One region of the Exiguobacterium sp. S22-S28 genome, then DNA from elsewhere that is predicted to be linked to it. Evidence: riboswitches for the same ligand, from Rfam matches in the RefSeq annotation. Region 1 holds a riboswitch; each other region holds the start of a gene.
What was found. Region 1 has a riboswitch for S-adenosylmethionine ahead of ACHA8N_RS15310 (LLM class flavin-dependent oxidoreductase). Riboswitches for the same ligand answer to the same signal wherever they lie in the genome.
Positions count from the first base shown of each region.

Region 2: it holds a riboswitch for S-adenosylmethionine, as region 1 does, so the genes downstream of both, metK (methionine adenosyltransferase) here and ACHA8N_RS15310 (LLM class flavin-dependent oxidoreductase) in region 1, are expected to answer to the same signal.
Region 3: it holds a riboswitch for S-adenosylmethionine, as region 1 does, so the genes downstream of both, ACHA8N_RS13200 (methionine ABC transporter ATP-binding protein) here and ACHA8N_RS15310 (LLM class flavin-dependent oxidoreductase) in region 1, are expected to answer to the same signal.
Region 4: it holds a riboswitch for S-adenosylmethionine, as region 1 does, so the genes downstream of both, ACHA8N_RS14205 (methionine ABC transporter ATP-binding protein) here and ACHA8N_RS15310 (LLM class flavin-dependent oxidoreductase) in region 1, are expected to answer to the same signal.

Region 1 is NZ_JBHFFC010000031.1:168,009-172,264, forward strand. Features, by position in the region: gene ACHA8N_RS15300 (SRPBCC family protein) at 1-300, opposite strand, end outside; gene ACHA8N_RS15305 (ATP-grasp domain-containing protein) at 403-1,350, opposite strand; gene ACHA8N_RS15310 (LLM class flavin-dependent oxidoreductase) at 1,347-2,405, opposite strand; SAM riboswitch class I at 2,478-2,585, opposite strand; gene ACHA8N_RS15315 (DUF975 family protein) at 2,704-3,342, opposite strand; gene ACHA8N_RS15320 (DUF2325 domain-containing protein) at 3,410-4,256, opposite strand, start outside.
Region 2 is NZ_JBHFFC010000030.1:319-4,574, forward strand. Features, by position in the region: gene ACHA8N_RS12900 (alpha/beta hydrolase) at 1-423, opposite strand, end outside; gene ACHA8N_RS12905 (GNAT family N-acetyltransferase) at 508-996, opposite strand; gene metK (methionine adenosyltransferase) at 1,135-2,343, opposite strand; SAM riboswitch class I at 2,471-2,597, opposite strand; gene pckA (phosphoenolpyruvate carboxykinase (ATP)) at 2,830-4,256, shown strand, end outside.
Region 3 is NZ_JBHFFC010000030.1:56,038-60,293, forward strand. Features, by position in the region: gene ACHA8N_RS13190 (MetQ/NlpA family ABC transporter substrate-binding protein) at 1-39, opposite strand, end outside; gene ACHA8N_RS13195 (methionine ABC transporter permease) at 71-736, opposite strand; gene ACHA8N_RS13200 (methionine ABC transporter ATP-binding protein) at 733-1,755, opposite strand; SAM riboswitch class I at 1,836-1,941, opposite strand; gene ACHA8N_RS13205 (bifunctional cystathionine gamma-lyase/homocysteine desulfhydrase) at 2,001-3,167, opposite strand; gene ACHA8N_RS13210 (PLP-dependent cysteine synthase family protein) at 3,160-4,083, opposite strand; gene ACHA8N_RS13215 (S-ribosylhomocysteine lyase) at 4,080-4,256, opposite strand, start outside.
Region 4 is NZ_JBHFFC010000030.1:262,144-266,399, reverse strand. Features, by position in the region: gene ACHA8N_RS14215 (MetQ/NlpA family ABC transporter substrate-binding protein) at 1-303, opposite strand, end outside; gene ACHA8N_RS14210 (methionine ABC transporter permease) at 339-1,004, opposite strand; gene ACHA8N_RS14205 (methionine ABC transporter ATP-binding protein) at 994-2,007, opposite strand; SAM riboswitch class I at 2,091-2,195, opposite strand; gene ACHA8N_RS14200 (aminotransferase class I/II-fold pyridoxal phosphate-dependent enzyme) at 2,258-3,445, opposite strand; gene ACHA8N_RS14195 (alpha-glucosidase) at 3,610-4,256, shown strand, end outside.

The sequences.
Region 1 (4,256 bases):
GAGCCGTTTCAGTGTAAACGTCATCTCGAGCTGAAAGATTTTCGCAAGCGTAAAGCCAATCGCGTTTTGCTTAAAGTCCGGTTCGCTTGTATACGCAAGATCTGTCACGATGTACGTTTCTAACCGGTTCCCCTGCATGTACGTTTGCCGATACGTCGAACCGACGACACCCGGTTTGCGTTCAATCACTTCGTGCTGGACGACACCCGGAATTAACCGTTGCAACCGATCGTGGTCAAATAAATGCCAAGCCTGCTCGATTGGAACGTCGAGGACTTTTTCTTCGTGCCATGTCACCATCGGAACACCTCCCTTTACTAAAAAATACCCTGATGTGTGCAGTTCTAACTTCAGACTACACACAGACAGGGTATTTGGCTTATTTTAATCGGCAATCATAATTTATTTTACCGTTTGACGCTCCAACGCATTCCCAAGGAACTTCGCGAGCTCCAGCATTCCGAACTTACCGGCCGCCGCTTCCGCATCCGAGTTGTAGTTCGTATTCGTGTTGACATCATACGTATAGATCGTCCCGTCCGCATCCTTGATGAATTCAATCCCGGCGACAGCAATCTGATTCGCTTGCAGGAAGGCTTCGTATTGCTGGATGATTGGATCATCGAATCCATCAACGACTTTAAACTTCATCGGAGTTTGTGGTGCTTCTTCCCCGACCGGGCAGAACAAGTCATCGATCACACACGCATCCGCCGGGCACAGTTCAAAGCCTTCTGATGTATCAACTTGTACGGCGTAAACGAATTTTCCGCCGACGAATTCACAACGCGTGATATACGGTTCAGGCGCTTGGATATACTCTTGAATCAGGGTGATGCCGTCGACCGGCTCATCAAAGGTCGGACCATCGAGATACGTTTCAAGTGCTTCAATCGAATGGAACAACTGGACACCAAGTCCTTTTCCGGCACGGTTGTGTTTCGTGATGAACGACGACACCCCGATGTTTTTCGCCGCTTCAACAATCTGATCACGTCCGACGGCAGCCGTCGTTTTCGGAACACGGATACCGGCTTTTCGAAGAGCCGTATATTGATTGATTTTACTGACTTCCAGTCGCAACGCACGTGTTCCGTTGAAGACCGTCCGGTCGTGTTCCTCGAGCCATGCGAGCACCCCTTCCGTCAGTTCCGGCGCGTAGCGGTGCCCGCGCGTATGCGAAGACGCACTCATCCGGCTGTAGAAGACGCCTTCTGGCGGGATTTCATCAAGCGGGACCTGTCCTTCATCGAGATGCCACTGTTCATACGGCAACTCCAGTTCCTCGAGTCGTTTAATTAAATGGTCCGTCCATTCTTGGTTTTCGTGTAAGATATGAATTTTTGTCATTTGGTTTGACCTACCTTTCGTTTTTCTTCGACAAGCGGCATGACGTCGCGCGCGAAGCGTTCCATCTCTTCAAGTTGTGGTGAGAATTGAAGTAATAATAAGGAGACACCCACCTGCTCAAACGCAAGAATCCGTTCGGCAATCTGTTCCGGTGTGCCGATCAAATCAGGACGGAGTCCGCGGTTGGAGACTGAATAATCGTTCCGTTTTACCTGCTGTTCGAGTTGCGATTTGCTGACGAAATCGTCGTACCCGACGTACCCGGCACCGTCTTCCTTGACGTCCGTGATCCGTTGCCACTCTTGAACGGCCTCTTCTTCCGTATCGCGGCAGATGATATACGCAGCCAGTCCAAAACTTTCAAGCGGCGGTTGTCCGGTCGCTTGTCGACGCGCCTTCATATCCTCAATCTTGACGGATACTTCTTCTACCGTTCCGCCGTGCATGACATAGGCATCACAATGATTGACGATGGTTTGTTTGCCGGCTTCACTTTCCCCGCCTGCGTACAACTTGATGCCCGGTCGTTGAACCGGCTTCGGATGCAGTTGTGTCTTCTCAAGCGTATAGTAGTTCCCGTCGAAGCTGTACGGTGAGGCGTCTGCCCATAATCCTTTCATGATCGTGACAAACTCTTCCGTCCGCGCATACCGTTCGTCATGCGCCGTGAAGATCCCGTTGTATTGCCGCGCTTCTTCTTCCCACCAGGCAGAGACAACGTTCAGCGTAAAACGTCCGTTGCTGAGTTGGTCGATGTTTGCTGCCATCTTCGCCGTCGTCGCCGGATTATGGAACCCCGGACGGACAGCTGTCATGATTTCCAGCCGTTCTGTCGTCGCAGCAATCGCCGCTGCTGTCGTCCAGGCTTCAAGACTTGGCGCTTCCAGCCCTTTGATGTCATTTAAGTTTAATTCTGCAATCAGCGTCGTCGAAAACCCGATTTGTTCTGCTATTTGCGCCACCTGTTTGGCATAATCGAACGTCGCCGGCATCTGTTCGTCCTCGACGTTTCGTAACCACCCTCCAAAAATCGGTAACCAAAATCCATACTCCATTTGCTATGTCCCCCTTATTAAAAAAATCGCTCTTCTCGAAAATCGAAAAGAGCGACGGATTCATCATGTCTGCTCTTATCTGTAAAGGGGTTGATCCCTTTAGGAAGTAGCACCTTCCGCGCATGATGCGGGGTTGCTGAAGTGTCTTCGGGCCATTCCCTCGACTTCTCTTGATAAGAATTATTGGAATTATCGTACACTTTTTAGTAGAGTAAAGCAACCACTAAACCTTGTTTTCCAATCGGAATTAAAAACAGTATCAAAAAAGGACGAGAGCTGGGCTCTCATCCTCATTTTCTTAATATGGGGCAACAAACGTCGACTCTTCGACAGGTGCTTCTTCACCGCGGATGCGGTCATAAAACTTGGCGAGGGTGACGCTGAAGTAAGGTCCAACCCAGAGGAAGGCAATTCCGATCGTAATCAAACCAAGCAGGAACCAACCAATGAAGGAGAGGACAAGCATAAAGGCTTCCATCTTGTGACCATCCATCATTTGGCGTGATCGCGTAATCGCATCTAAAATACCGATCGACGGTTCGTCACGTAAAATGTAATAGGTCAGCATATACGAAAATGACTTGATGATCCCTGGAACGATCAACAGTAAGAACCACAATCCAAGAAGAATACCTTGAACAAGCGACAGACCGACTGCTTTCAAGAAAAACTTATACGGCTCGAATAAATCGACGATTTTTGCCTCTTCTTTACGGGCGACAGACAGCGCAAGCCATGCCCAACCGATGGCAAGCGGCAGGAACAGGATGTTCAACACAAATCCAATCACATCGATGAACTGAAAGTCTTCGTTCGGAGCAGAAGAAAACGTAGTGGGAATCCCTTGAATGATGAGAAACAGTAAAAACATGAGTGCCATTAAGACCCAGCGACCGTTAAGTGACTCACGTGCCGATAGTTTTAATTCTTTAATCATAAAGATCCTCCTTAAAATAAGTGCTACTCCTATTTACGGTTTATGCGGCAAGGAGTTTCAGTTATTTTTAAGATTTTCCTGTTTTTAACTTGTGCAGGCGTGCTTTTTCGAGCTGACGTTGGCAGGCCGTATAGAGCGAACGACGACCATCGAGGCGTTCCATCGCAAATGGGATGGCATGTTTTTTGGCTTGTGCGATGACATGGGCTGACGCCGCATGGGAAACACGACTCGTAATTACGACGATGGCATCCGTCTTTTGCGCGAGGCTGGCAATTTTCTTCGCCGACTGGGCATCTCCCGCTAAATGAATCAGCTCGATTCCGGTCTCAGCAAAAAATGTCCGGTAGACCGGTGCCTGCTGTTCGTTTCCGACGATGACGAGCCGCATTCCTTTAAACGCTGCAAACTCAAGCGGCTCCTTGTCGACGTAATCGATGGGTTGTCCCGGCAGCGACGTCGTGACGAGCGGTGTCATCGGTTGTTGTTTCTTTTCACGAATCCGGCGTGGTTGCCGGACCTTTTTCACAGTCGGTTTTCGCTTCATCTGCTTGGCATATCGTCCGGTCGATTTTTTTGATACGGATGTCACGTCCATTTCTGCCGTCGCGTCTGTTGGTTTCGATTCTGTTGACGGATCGAACGGTTGAACGATCGGTTCTTCATATTGGAAGGCATACTTCCAGGCAATCGTCAGTGTTTCCGGATGACCTTTCCACATCACCAAGTCGACGAGTTGTCCTTCCTTCAATTGAAAGAATCGCATATCTTCGACCGGAGTTGCGTAGTAAAACGGTTTTCCCGTTTCATCCTTCAACGGACCGTTGACCGTCGACTCGATAATGCCATGATTTTTGACGATACATTTTTCAAAGACGATTCGTTGCTCCAGCGTCTTCATTTGATCGGTTGCG
Region 2 (4,256 bases), on a different contig from region 1:
GGCAGCATCTTCATTGTTTTGTCCAAACGGTAACGTTCCAAGCGGGGCATCCGGACGGAACCGGTCGAAGGCACTGGCAAACACTTGTTTGACGCCGCCCAGTTGTTTCGAGTTATGCCAATCAAACAAAGGAGAAATAAATGTCAGACTCCCTACCGGTAATTCATATTCTTGCAATAACCGGTTGACGACGAGTGCTCCCATGCTGCAGGCGATGATGTGGATCGGCAGTTTTCGTTTACCGGCTTCTCGTAAGGCTTCTTTTAATAATTGCTGGTGTTCTTCAAACGATACACGACGCGGCGCATCGACTATAAGTACTTCATATTCCCGTTCCAAGACGCGAATCAATGCTTCGCTCGGCCGGGCACGTAATTGGAGTGGATATACAAGGACAATCACTCCGGTTGGTTGTTCTACCACAAGCTCACCTCTTCATCAGATATCCATTTAGTATGCAACAAATCCGACTTCGGCAAAACCGCCTCAAGTCGGATTTCTTTTCCCTTATTCGTATATACGTTGCAACCGCGTCACAGGTTCCACCTGTCCAAACACTTCTTCCGTCGTCTCGCTGATTTCCTTAAATCCATACGCGGTCAAAAAGTGACGGGCTTTATAATTACGGGATTCGACGTACACTTCGATTGGAGAAGCACCTTGGCGCTCGAGTTCCCGAATCAGTCGCCGCCCGATTCCGTTCTGTTGGTATTTCGGCAGGACATACAAGCGGACGATTTCCCACGTTCCTTCCACATCGATTGCATGAATAAATCCCACGATTTCCCCTTCAATCAGTCCTACGTTAAAGTATTCTCCACGGGCTTCTTCAGCCGTTCGAATCGCCCGAACCACTTCTTCCTGTGGATACGCTTCTTGGACGAAATGGGCTTTCGAGCGCTCTGAATAGATCTCCTCGTACGTATCCATCCAAGATGTGAGCGCTATATCATGAATACGTGCTGCATCAGCAGGAACTGCTTCGCGTATCTCCATACCGAAATCCCCCTTTTCCTTTTACAGACTCATGTTCTTTTACCCTTTTCTAGAAATTTCAGTCGTATCCCTGCAAAGTTCCGGAGAAACAAAAAAAGTTCAGAAACTTCCTTCAAAAAGGAGTTCCTGAACTTTGGATTATGCGAAACGTTTTGCCTGCTCTTCAAGTGCAGCGGCTTTATCTGTTTGCTCCCATGGCAATTCGATGTCTGTACGACCGAAGTGACCATATGCTGCTGTCTGACGGTAAATCGGACGGCGGAGATCAAGCATCTTGATGATGCCTGCTGGACGAAGATCAAAGTTTTCTGCGATCAATTCGACGAGTTGTGCTTCTGGAAGCTTACCTGTTCCGAACGTATCGACAGCGATTGAAACCGGGTGCGCAACACCGATTGCGTAAGCAAGTTGAACTTCTGCTTTTTCCGCAAGACCAGATGCGACGAGGTTTTTCGCGACGTAACGTGCTGCATAGGCAGCAGAACGGTCGACTTTGGTTGGATCTTTACCAGAGAATGCACCACCGCCGTGGCGTGCGTAACCGCCGTACGTATCAACGATGATTTTACGACCTGTTAATCCAGCATCACCTTGTGGTCCGCCGATGACGAAACGACCAGTCGGGTTGATGAAGAATTTTGTTTCAGCGTCAATGTATTCCGTCGGGATGACCGGAGCGATGACGTGTTCTTTCAGATCCGCTTGAATTTGCTCAAGCGTTACTTCTTCTGCATGTTGTGTCGAGATGACGATTGTATCGACGCGAACAGGCTCGTTGTTCTCGTTGTATTCAACCGTAACTTGCGTTTTACCATCCGGACGGAGGTAATCGAGTTGTCCTGTCTTGCGGACTTCTGCAAGACGACGTGCCAGTTTGTGTGAAAGTGAAATCGGAAGTGGCATCAGTTCAGGTGTTTCTTTCGTTGCGTAACCGAACATCAGACCTTGGTCTCCTGCTCCGATTGCATCGATTTCTTCATCTGACATGTTTCCTTCGCGTGCTTCAAGCGCCTGGTCGACACCAAGAGCGATGTCTGCTGACTGCTCATCGATTGAAGTCAATACAGCACATGTGTCTGCATCGAAACCGTATTTAGCGCGTGTATAGCCGATTTCGCGAATGGTCTCACGAACGACTTTCGGGATATCCACGTAAGTCGATGTCGTAATTTCTCCTGCGACTAAAACAAGTCCTGTCGTGACAGAAGTTTCTGCCGCAACACGTGCGTTTGGATCCGCTGCAAGAATCGCATCCAAAATTGAATCCGAAATCTGGTCACAGATTTTATCCGGGTGACCTTCAGTTACTGATTCCGACGTAAATAGTCGGCGATTAAGGTTTGTCATGTTTGACCCTCCCAAAAAAGAATTTGACGGTGTACTCATTTCCCCTAGTTGAGTGGGACGGTAAAATGAAAAAAACCTTTCCATGTCCAAAAATGGTCAGGGAAAGGTTGTGCGTTCTTCCTTTACCCTCTTATCGTTCGAAGTGTTTACTTCGCTTCAGGAGAGCACCTTTTCCTACATTAATGATGAAATTAATATAAGACGGTTGCCGGGTTTCTTCGGGCCTTGTTCCCTCCACCTGCTCAGAATAAGAGTATCCGTTACGAATTACATGATATAAACTTGTGCCCACTCTGTCAAGCAACGTTTTAATTTCTAGTCGAAAAATTTCGAAAGAGATGTTAAACTGTTAATGCTGAAAGCGTTTCCAGATAAATAGAAATCAGCGCATGAAAATGATTGCCCTATCTTTAGTATGTCATATATAATGAATGTGTCATACTATTGATGGAGCCAAAACCAACGTAGGGGAAAGGTGGGGTCAGGATGCCGATGACGGTCCTGAATATCGAAGAACTACTCAAGAAGGAGCATGTGTTCAAGCAACTATCCGTTGCCGAACTAGTCGAACATGCGATTCGCAACAACGAAGGAGTTCTTGCAGAAAATGGTGCTTTGTCTGTAGAAACGGGGAAATTTACAGGTCGTTCACCGAAAGACAAGTTCATCGTCCGCGATGACTCATGTGAGATGCACATCGATTGGGGTCACGTCAATCAACCGATGGAATCGGATAAATTCGAACAGCTGTTACAGAAAGTTCTTCGTTACATGAACGAAGCGGATCAACTCTACTATACAGAAGCTGCTGCTGGTGCCGATACACATTTCACCCTTCCAGTGCGCGTTGTGACCGAATATGCTTGGCATAATTTGTTTGCGAAGCAGTTGTTTTTACGTGAATATCCTAAGGTAGCGGCCTTTGAACCATTTACGGTCGTCTACGCACCACATTTTAAAGCCGATCCTACGGTCGATGGAACCAACTCAGAAACATTCATCGCGATGTCATTTGAACACCGGATCGTTTTGATTGGTGGGACGGAGTATGCTGGGGAAATTAAAAAATCAATTTTCTCCGTCATGAACTACCTGTTGCCGCAACAAGAAGTATTATCGATGCACTGCTCCGCAAACGTTGGACACGACGGTGATGTTGCCTTATTCTTTGGTCTATCAGGGACTGGTAAGACCACCCTGTCAGCTGACGACAGCCGTCAATTGATCGGTGACGATGAGCACGGCTGGTCTCATGACGGTGTCTTCAATATCGAAGGCGGCTGCTATGCGAAGACGGTGAACTTGTCGCGCGAAAAAGAACCACAAATCTTTGACGCGATCCGCTTCGGAACCGTTCTTGAGAACGTTGTCCTCGATGACACCCGGACTCCGGACTATGATGATACGTCGCTGACTGAAAATACGCGTGCGGCTTATCCGATCACAGCCATCGATAACATTGCCATCCCGTCACGTGCCGGTCATCCGAAAACGATCGTTTTCTTGACGGCTGATGCGTACGGTGTGTTACCTCCCATCAGTAAATTAACAAAAGAGCAAGCCATGTATCACTTCCTGTCCGGCTACACGTCGAAACTGGCTGGGACAGAACGCGGTGTCACGGAACCGGAAGCGACGTTCTCGACCTGCTTCGGCTCACCGTTCCTACCGTTGATCCCTGAAAAATATGCGACGATGCTCGGTGAGTTGATTGATCGCCACGGCGTGACGGTTTATCTCGTCAACACGGGTTGGACCGGCGGCGCTTACGGAACAGGCAGCCGGATGAAGCTGGCGTATACACGGACGATGGTCAATGCCGCTGTCAACGGTCTGCTTACGGACATTCCGACAGAGGAGCATCCGATTTTCGGACTTCATATGCCAATCGAAGTACCCGGTGTTCCGACCGA
Region 3 (4,256 bases), on a different contig from region 1:
TACTGCTGCTGTGCCGACAAATTTTTTCCAAAGTTTCATGAATGATTCCTCCAATGAATTAAAGTTAGTATTATCGTTTATCGATTGCTTTGACGAGCAAATCACCAATAATCTGAATAATGAAGACGATGACGAGAATCAGCAGTGTCGCGATAACGGTGATGTTATTTTGTGAGCGCTGGAAGCCTTCGATGAAGGCCATGTCGCCCAGTCCACCACCACCGGCTAACCCGGCCATTGCCGTGTAACCGACGAGTGCGACGAGTGTTACGGTAATACCTGAAACGATTGCCGGAAGAGCTTCCGGAATCAAGACTTTATAGATGATTTGGAACTTCGTTGCGCCCATCGATTCGGCAGCTTCAATGACCCCTTTATCAACTTCACGAAGAGCGAGTTCGACCATCCGGCCGTAAAACGGTGCTGCACCCAGAATTAACGCCGGTAACGCAGCGGTCGGTCCTAAAAATGATCCGACAATGATTTTCGTAATCGGGATCAACAAGATTAATAAAATGATAAACGGAATCGAACGGAAGATATTGACTAAAAAACTGAGGACAGAATACAATGCTCGGTTCTTGAATAACAATTCTTCGTTTGTCGCGTATAACAATAGACCGATAACCAATCCGAGGATAAACGTCGCGAGCCCTGCAACAGCCGTCATATAGACTGTACTACCGGTTGCTTCCCAGACCATATCCCAATCCACATCTGCAAAAAATGTACTCATCGGTGATCCACCTCCACTTCAACGTCACTCGCTTGAAGTTTGGCGATGACCGCTTGTGTTTCATGTTCGGCACCGATCAACTGAATGAACAGCGTCCCAAGGGCGCCATCTTGCGTCTGTCCGACGTTCCCGCCAATGATATTAAATAATAAGGTCGAATCTTTCATGACTTCGGCAAGAATCGGGCTTTCAGCAGTTGAACCCACAAACGTCAACTGAACGATTTTCCCGGTCGGATACCGTTCCCGTAATTTCGCAAACGTCAATTCGTTTTCTGACGAAGACGTCAACTGTTTCACGAACTCTTTTGTCATCGCTTGTTTCGGATGACGGAAGACTTCGGCGACCGGTCCTTGTTCGACGATTTTCCCGGCTTCCATGACGGCGACCCGGTTACAGATTTTCTGAATGACGTGCATCTCATGCGTGATCAAGACGATGGTCAGTTTCAGTTTTTTGTTGATGTCGACAAGCAACTCTAAAATCGAGTCCGTCGTTTTCGGATCAAGCGCACTTGTCGCTTCGTCACATAATAAGACGTCCGGGTTCGACGCCAGTGCCCGGGCAATCCCGACCCGTTGTTTTTGTCCACCCGAAAGTTGAGACGGGTAAGCACCTTCACGTCCGTCGAGTCCAACGAGTTGAATCAGCTCGGCGACCCGCTCTTTACGGCGTGCTTTCGGATAACCGCCGAGTTCGAGCGGGAACATGATGTTTTCTTCAACCGTCCGCGACCACAGCAGGTTAAAGTGCTGGAAGACCATCGAGACGTTTTTGCGAACACCGCGTAATTCTTTTGGACGTAACGTCGTCATTTCGACCCCGTCGATTTGGATTGAGCCACTTGTCGGAGCTTCTAACATATTCAGCAATCGGATCAAGGTGGATTTCCCTGCTCCCGAATAACCGATTATTCCAAAAATTTCACCGCGCTCGATTGTTAAGTCGACATTGACGACGGCTTCAACCGATCCGCGCTTCGAGCGATAAATCTTTCCTACATCCTGTAAGCGAATCAATACTGTCCCTCCTAAACGTAAAAAAAGTGCGCACGTTTTAGAGCAAACGCGCGCACTTTTTCAGTACACAAAACCATTTGCTCTCATCTTGCAGACGTTCGTCTGCTGGAATTAGCACCACTTCGGAATAAATTCCGCGGTTGCCGGGTTTCATCGGGCCAGTCCCTCCACCACTCTCGATAAGAGTTATCGGTATTTAGTTATTTTTAATATAATCTGAATATTAGCAGGGCTTATTTTGCTTGTCAAACAGTTTTTTCTGAAACCGGCTGAAGCAGGCTGAACGCACGTGCTAAATCTTCTTTTAAGTCTTCTGCATCCTCAAGTCCAACCGAAATCCGGACAAGACCATCCGTGATGCCGAGCTCAGCGCGACGTTCTGCCGGAATCGAGGCATGTGTCATGCGTGCCGGAACAGAAATTAAGCTTTCAACAGCTCCAAGACTCTCAGCCAGCGTGAAGAAATGTGTCGCTTCGACGAGTTTCTCCGCGTTTTCCGCTGATCCGACATCAAAGCTGATCATGCCGCCAAATCCAGTCGCCTGTTTTTGTTGTGTCGCGTGACCCGGATGTGTTGGAAGTCCGGGATAGAAGATGTTCGAGACGACATCTTGTTCCTGTAAGAACTGAACAAGATCGTGTGACGTTTCTTCGATTGCATCCATTCGGATACCAAGTGTCCGTAAACCACGGACGAGCAGGAAGCTGTCCTGCGGTCCAAGAATACCACCTGTCGAGTTTTGAATGAAGTGAAGATCTTCACCGAGTGCATCGCTGTTGACGACGACGAGTCCGGCGACGACGTCTGAATGTCCGCCGATGTATTTTGTTGCACTGTGCAAGACGATGTCTGCACCGAGTGCAAGTGGTTGTTGCAAGTATGGTGTCGCAAACGTGTTGTCGACGACGAGTTTCAGATTATTGCGTTTCGCGATGTCAGCGACAGCAGCGATATCCGTGACTTTTAACAAGGGGTTCGTCGGTGTTTCGACATACAGCATCTTCGTGTTGTCTTGAACCGCAGCTTCCGTCGCGGCGAGATCCGTCGTGTCGACGAACGTCACTTGGATGTTGAACTTCGGCAAGACACGTTGCATCAAACGGAACGTTCCGCCGTAGACATCATCGGTCATGACGATATGGTCACCTGACTCCAGCAGGTTAAAGACAGCATGAATCGCAGCCATTCCTGATCCGAAGGCGAAGCCACGTGCGCCGCCTTCAAGGTCCGCGATCAATCGTTCGATGCTTGTCCGTGTCGGGTTGGCTGTCCGCGAGTATTCGTAACCTTCTTTTAATTGACCGATTTTCTCTTGTTTGTACGTACTCGTTTGATAAATCGGAGGTGTCACGGCACCAGTTGCTCGATCGACGCCTGTTCCTCCATGAATCAATGCTGTCTTTTTACGCATGTGTCTCGTCCACCTTTTCAAAGATTTGTTGGCTCAAATACCGTTCGGCACTGTCGGCGAAGACGGTGACGATGGTACTGCCGGGAAAACGTTCTGCAATATCAAGTGCTGCCGCGAGTGCCGCGCCGGCTGAACTGCCGACGAGCAGACCTTCACGTGCCGCTAATTCATGAACTTTCGTGAACGCGTCGTGGTCCGAAATCGTATGAATCTCATCGACCAGATCGCGGGAAACAAGGCTCGGCCATTTAGCCGTCCCGATGCCTTCCGTCTTATGCGGTCCGGCTGGTCCTCCGTTGAGGACAGAGCCTTCCGGTTCGACGATCGCGCCTTTTGTTCCAAGCCGCTCTTTCAAGTAGGCAGCGGTTCCTGCAAACGTTCCGCCTGACCCGCATCCGGCGACGAACCAATCGATGTGATCGAGTTCCGCCATCAGCTCAGGACCAAGTGTCCGCTGATATGTGACCGGATTTTCTTCGTTTTCGAATTGAAGCGGGACGTAGCTATTCGGAATCGTTTGTCCCAGTTCTTTTGCTTTATCAATCGCGCCTTGCATATCGAGTTCAGTCGGTGTGTTGACGACAGTCGCGCCGAGTGCCCGCATCAACGTCTGTTTCTCCTGACTGAATTTTTCAGGAACGACACAGATGACTTGTAAGTCGTATTTTTTAGCGGCGAGCGCCAAACCGATGCCGGTGTTGCCGGCAGTCGGTTCGATGATCGTTCCGCCTCGTGTCACATATCCTTGTTCGATAGCTGCATCAACGAGTTGAATGCCCAGGCGGTCTTTGACGCTGCCCCCAGGGTTCATCCATTCGAGCTTCGCCAAAATCCGCGTACCAGCAGGCAAATCGAATGAAGTAATCTCGTAAAGCGGCGTATTTCCGACGAGGTCCCGGACTGACTTCGCGATCATCCGAAGACGATGTCCCATTCATCACGACCGGCAAGCATTTTCTCGGCATAGTGCTTCGCTCCTTTAAGGTCGTGTGCGCTCGCAAATCCACATTGGACTTCGTTTTGCGCTGGAATTTCTTCTGCTGCTAAGACATCTTTTAATGTCTTCTCAACGAGTTCGCTCATTTTTTC
Region 4 (4,256 bases), on a different contig from region 1:
GAGATTCTTTTCCTTCGCGAACGTCTTCAGATAGATCGAGTGTTGGAACAAGTTCGCGTCGATGTCGCCGCTGCCGAGCGCGATGTTCGGCTGGATATAATCGCTGAATTCAACGATTTCGATTTTGTAGCCTTTCTTTTCAAGACCAGGCTGAATCGCTTCTTTGACCATGTCGCTGTAAGGTCCGCTCGTCGCACCGATCTTGATCGACTTGGTTTCTTCTTTCGCGCTGCTGTCGCCACAGCCGGCAAGAATCCCGGCTCCCAGTAATCCTGTTGCTAAAAAGGCATATCGTTTTTTCATAGTCATTCTCTCCCTTAATGGTCTCTATTTTGGATTTAACGTTTATCAGCACGACGGGCAAGTTGATTGCCGAGTCCTTGAATACTTTGAACGATGACGACGAGCACGATGATCGTCACGATCATGATGACGTTATCGTACCGGTAATAGCCGAAGCGGATGGCGAGGTCGCCGACACCACCGCCGCCGACGATACCGGCCATGGCAGAAAAGCCGATCAAGCTGATTGTCGTCAATGTCACCGCTTGAATGATCCCGGGAAGAGCTTCGGGTAACAGGGCGCTGATGATGATACGAAATGGTGTTGCGCCGCACGCCTCAGCGGCTTCGATCAAGCCCGGTGGGATCTCACGTAGTGAGGTCTCGACAAGTCGGGCGAGGAACGGAATAGCGGCAACACTTAAGCTGACAGAAGCGGCCGTCGGGCCGATCGTATTGTCGAGCAACAATTGCGTCAGTGGAATCAGCGCGACGAGCAAGATGATGAACGGTAACGAACGAACGATATTGACGAAAAAGTCCAAGATACTGCGAACGAAGACGTTTTGGAAAAACAATCCACGGTCGGTGATGAATAAAAGAATTCCCAGCGGAATCCCGACGACGAGGGCAAAGCCGAGGGAAATTCCGACCATTAAGGCCGTTTCGCCTAAGGCTTTTGCTAGCTCCGGTAACATCGTTTGAATTCGATCAAGCCACATCCTGAATCACCTCAAGCGTATGGAGTTGCTCCTCCAGCCAAGTCAGAGACCGGTTGACGTGAAGCGTTGGACCGGTCAGGCTGACGATCAACACCCCAAAGGCGACGTCTTGAATATAATCGACCTTGCCGTGCAGGATGCTGACCGAGATATCAAATTGTTTGATCGCTTCTGACAGCGTACTCTCGCCGGTCTTTTCTCCCGTGAATTGGAGACGAATGATTTTTCCAGGTGTCGTTCGCAAAATCCGTTCCGGCAACTCGATTTGCAGTGCTGTATCGACGTAATGTTTCGTGACGTCATGGGTCGGCTGACTGAATATGTTGTATGTACTCGCGACTTCGACGACTTCGCCTTGTGACATGACAGCAACGCGGTGGCAAATTTGTTTGACGACATCGATTTCGTGGGTGATCAGAATGATCGTCAAGCCGAGTCGTTTATTTAAGTCTTTCAGCAATTCCAGAATTTGCAGGGTCGTGACCGGATCGAGCGCTGATGTTGCTTCGTCACATAACAGGACACTCGGATTATTCGCAAGGGCGCGGGCAATCCCGACCCGTTGTTTTTGGCCGCCGCTGAGTTGGCTCGGGAAATTCGTCTCAAATCCTTCCAGTCCGACCAAAGCGACGAGTTCTTTGATCCGGCTTGGGAAATCACTGCGTTTGACGCCGGCTGCTTTTAAGGCGAACGCAATGTTGTCGGAAACGTTCCGCGATTGAATCAATTGAAAATGTTGAAAGATCATTCCGATCTTCAGACGCAATTCTCTTAGACTGCCTTTGGATAGATCGGACAGTTTGACACCAGATACTTTGACCGTTCCTTGGGTCGGTGTTTCAAGTCCGTTGATCAAGCGCAGCAATGTACTTTTTCCGGCACCGGATTCACCGATGATGCCAAAAATTTCTCCTTGATGAATCGTTAAGTTGACGTCGCGCAGGGCGAAAATCGGTGTCCGGTCACGTACGAACCGTTTGGTGATGCCTTTAAATTCAATCATCTGTTGTTTCCTCCCTATACAAAAAAATCGCCTTTTTCCAGTTAAGAGCAACCAGAAAAAAGCGACGAAATGTAAGAATTCGTAACTTATCTCTCAGAATGAAAACATTCTGTAGGATGTGGCACCGTTCCTAAAAGGTGGTTGCCGGACGTCGTTGGGCCTAATCCCTCGGTCGCTCGCGATAAGTAGATATGCTGTTGGGACTTACTGTAACGGAAATCATTCCCACCTGTCAAATGTTTTTTCAGAATTATTCCGCAACGGCTTGCTGAAACAGATTGAGCTGACCGATCCGTTCGGCGGCCTCCACCAATCGATCGACGTCGGCAATCAAACTGATCCGGACATAGCCTTCACCATATTCACCAAAGAAATGTCCCGGTGTGACAGCGACATGTGCTTCATCCAGCAAGTGGTCGGTAAAGCTTTGTGACGTAAAGCCGGACGGGACCGGCAACCAGACGAAGAACGAACCACCAGGGATCGGTCCGTCCCATCCGATGTCCTGTAATTTGCCGAACAAGGCATCACGACGGGCTTCGTACAGTGCACTCAGCTCACGGACACACGTCTGGTCGCTTGAGAGAGCAACAGTCGCCGCATGTTGGATCGGTGTGAAGGCACTGACGTATAAGTGTTCCTGGTACGTTTCGATACTCGAGATGACGGATGGATTTCCGATTGCAAAGGCGATGCGGAAGCCGGACATGTTGAAGCGTTTCGATAACGAAAACAGTTCGATTCCGACGTCTTTCGCCCCTTCGGTCTGGAGGAAACTTCGGGTCGGACCATCAAAACTAATGCCGCCGTACGCCAGGTCATGAACGACACAAATGTCGTTTGCGTCAGCGAAAGCGACCGTCTGTTCAAAGGCTTCCGCTGTCGCCGTCGCGCCGGTCGGATTGCTTGGGTAGTTGAGGAACAACATCCGGGCTCGTTCGACATCCGTCGGATCGAGCAATGTGTAGTCAGGTAAAAAAGCATTTTCCGCAAGGAGAGGTAGCGTGATCGGGTAAGCACCTGCTAATGCTGCGCCAGACAGGTAGTCGGGGTAACCGGGATCGGGAACAATGACACCTTCACCCGGATTGACGATCGTTTGCGGCAAGGCGACGATACCGGCTTTACTGCCGAGCAAAATGGCGACCTCAGAAGCAGGATCAATCGTCACACCGAATTCGGACTGATAAAAATCGGCGACGGCCTGTTTGAGAAAATCATGTCCGCGAAACGGAGGATATTGCAGATTAGCGGCGTCGCCGATGGCCTCTTTTAAGGCGTCCAAAATATGTACGGGCGTAGTTTGGTCCGGCGTTCCTTGACCAAGCGTGATGACGTCGTGACCGGCTGCTTTGACGGCACCAATCCGCTGAGCGAGTTCAGCAAAGACCGGAGCGGGCAGCCGATCAATCGCAATCGATGGGGCGAAATGTTTCATCTGTGTTCCTCCTTGTTAGGTATTGTCGTCAAGGATAACGAATTTTCAGAAAAAAGAAAAGTGTTTTTTAAGAATTGCTTATAATTGGTAAAAAGAACCGATGCCTTTCGTGTTTTTGATACACTGGATGAGAAGACGATTGAATACATAAAGGAGATGATGGGATGAATCGAGCCTGGTGGAAAGAAGCCGTTGTCTATCAAGTGTACTGGCGCAGTTTTAAGGACTCGAACGGAGACGGAATGGGCGATTTACGGGGTGTAATTGAAAAGTTGGATTACATCGCGTCGCTCGGTGTGGATGTCATCTGGTTGAACCCCTGTTATACATCACCTGATATCGATAACGGATATGATATTTCCGACTATTATACGATCATGGAAAAGGCGGGAACGCTGTCCGATTTGGAGGAATTGATTGCGGCAGCCCATGAGCGGGGCTTAAAACTGATTCTTGATCTCGTCGTCAACCATACGAGTGACCAACACGCTTGGTTCGGGGAGTCGCGACGTGGCAAAACGGGCGAAAAGGCGGACTGGTACATTTGGCAGGACGGGGAAAAAGGAACACCTCCGAATAACTGGCGTTCCTATTTTGCACCGAGTCCGTGGACATGGGATGAGACACGCGAGCAGTATTATTTCCACTCGTTTGCATCGGAGCAACCGGACTTGAACTGGGAACATCCAGCCGTCCGCCAAGCCGTTTATACGATGATGCGGTGGTGGGCGGACAAAGGCATCGACGGATTCCGGATGGATGTCATCAATTTGATTAAAAAACGCGCCTCGTTTGCGGATGTTGCCGATCC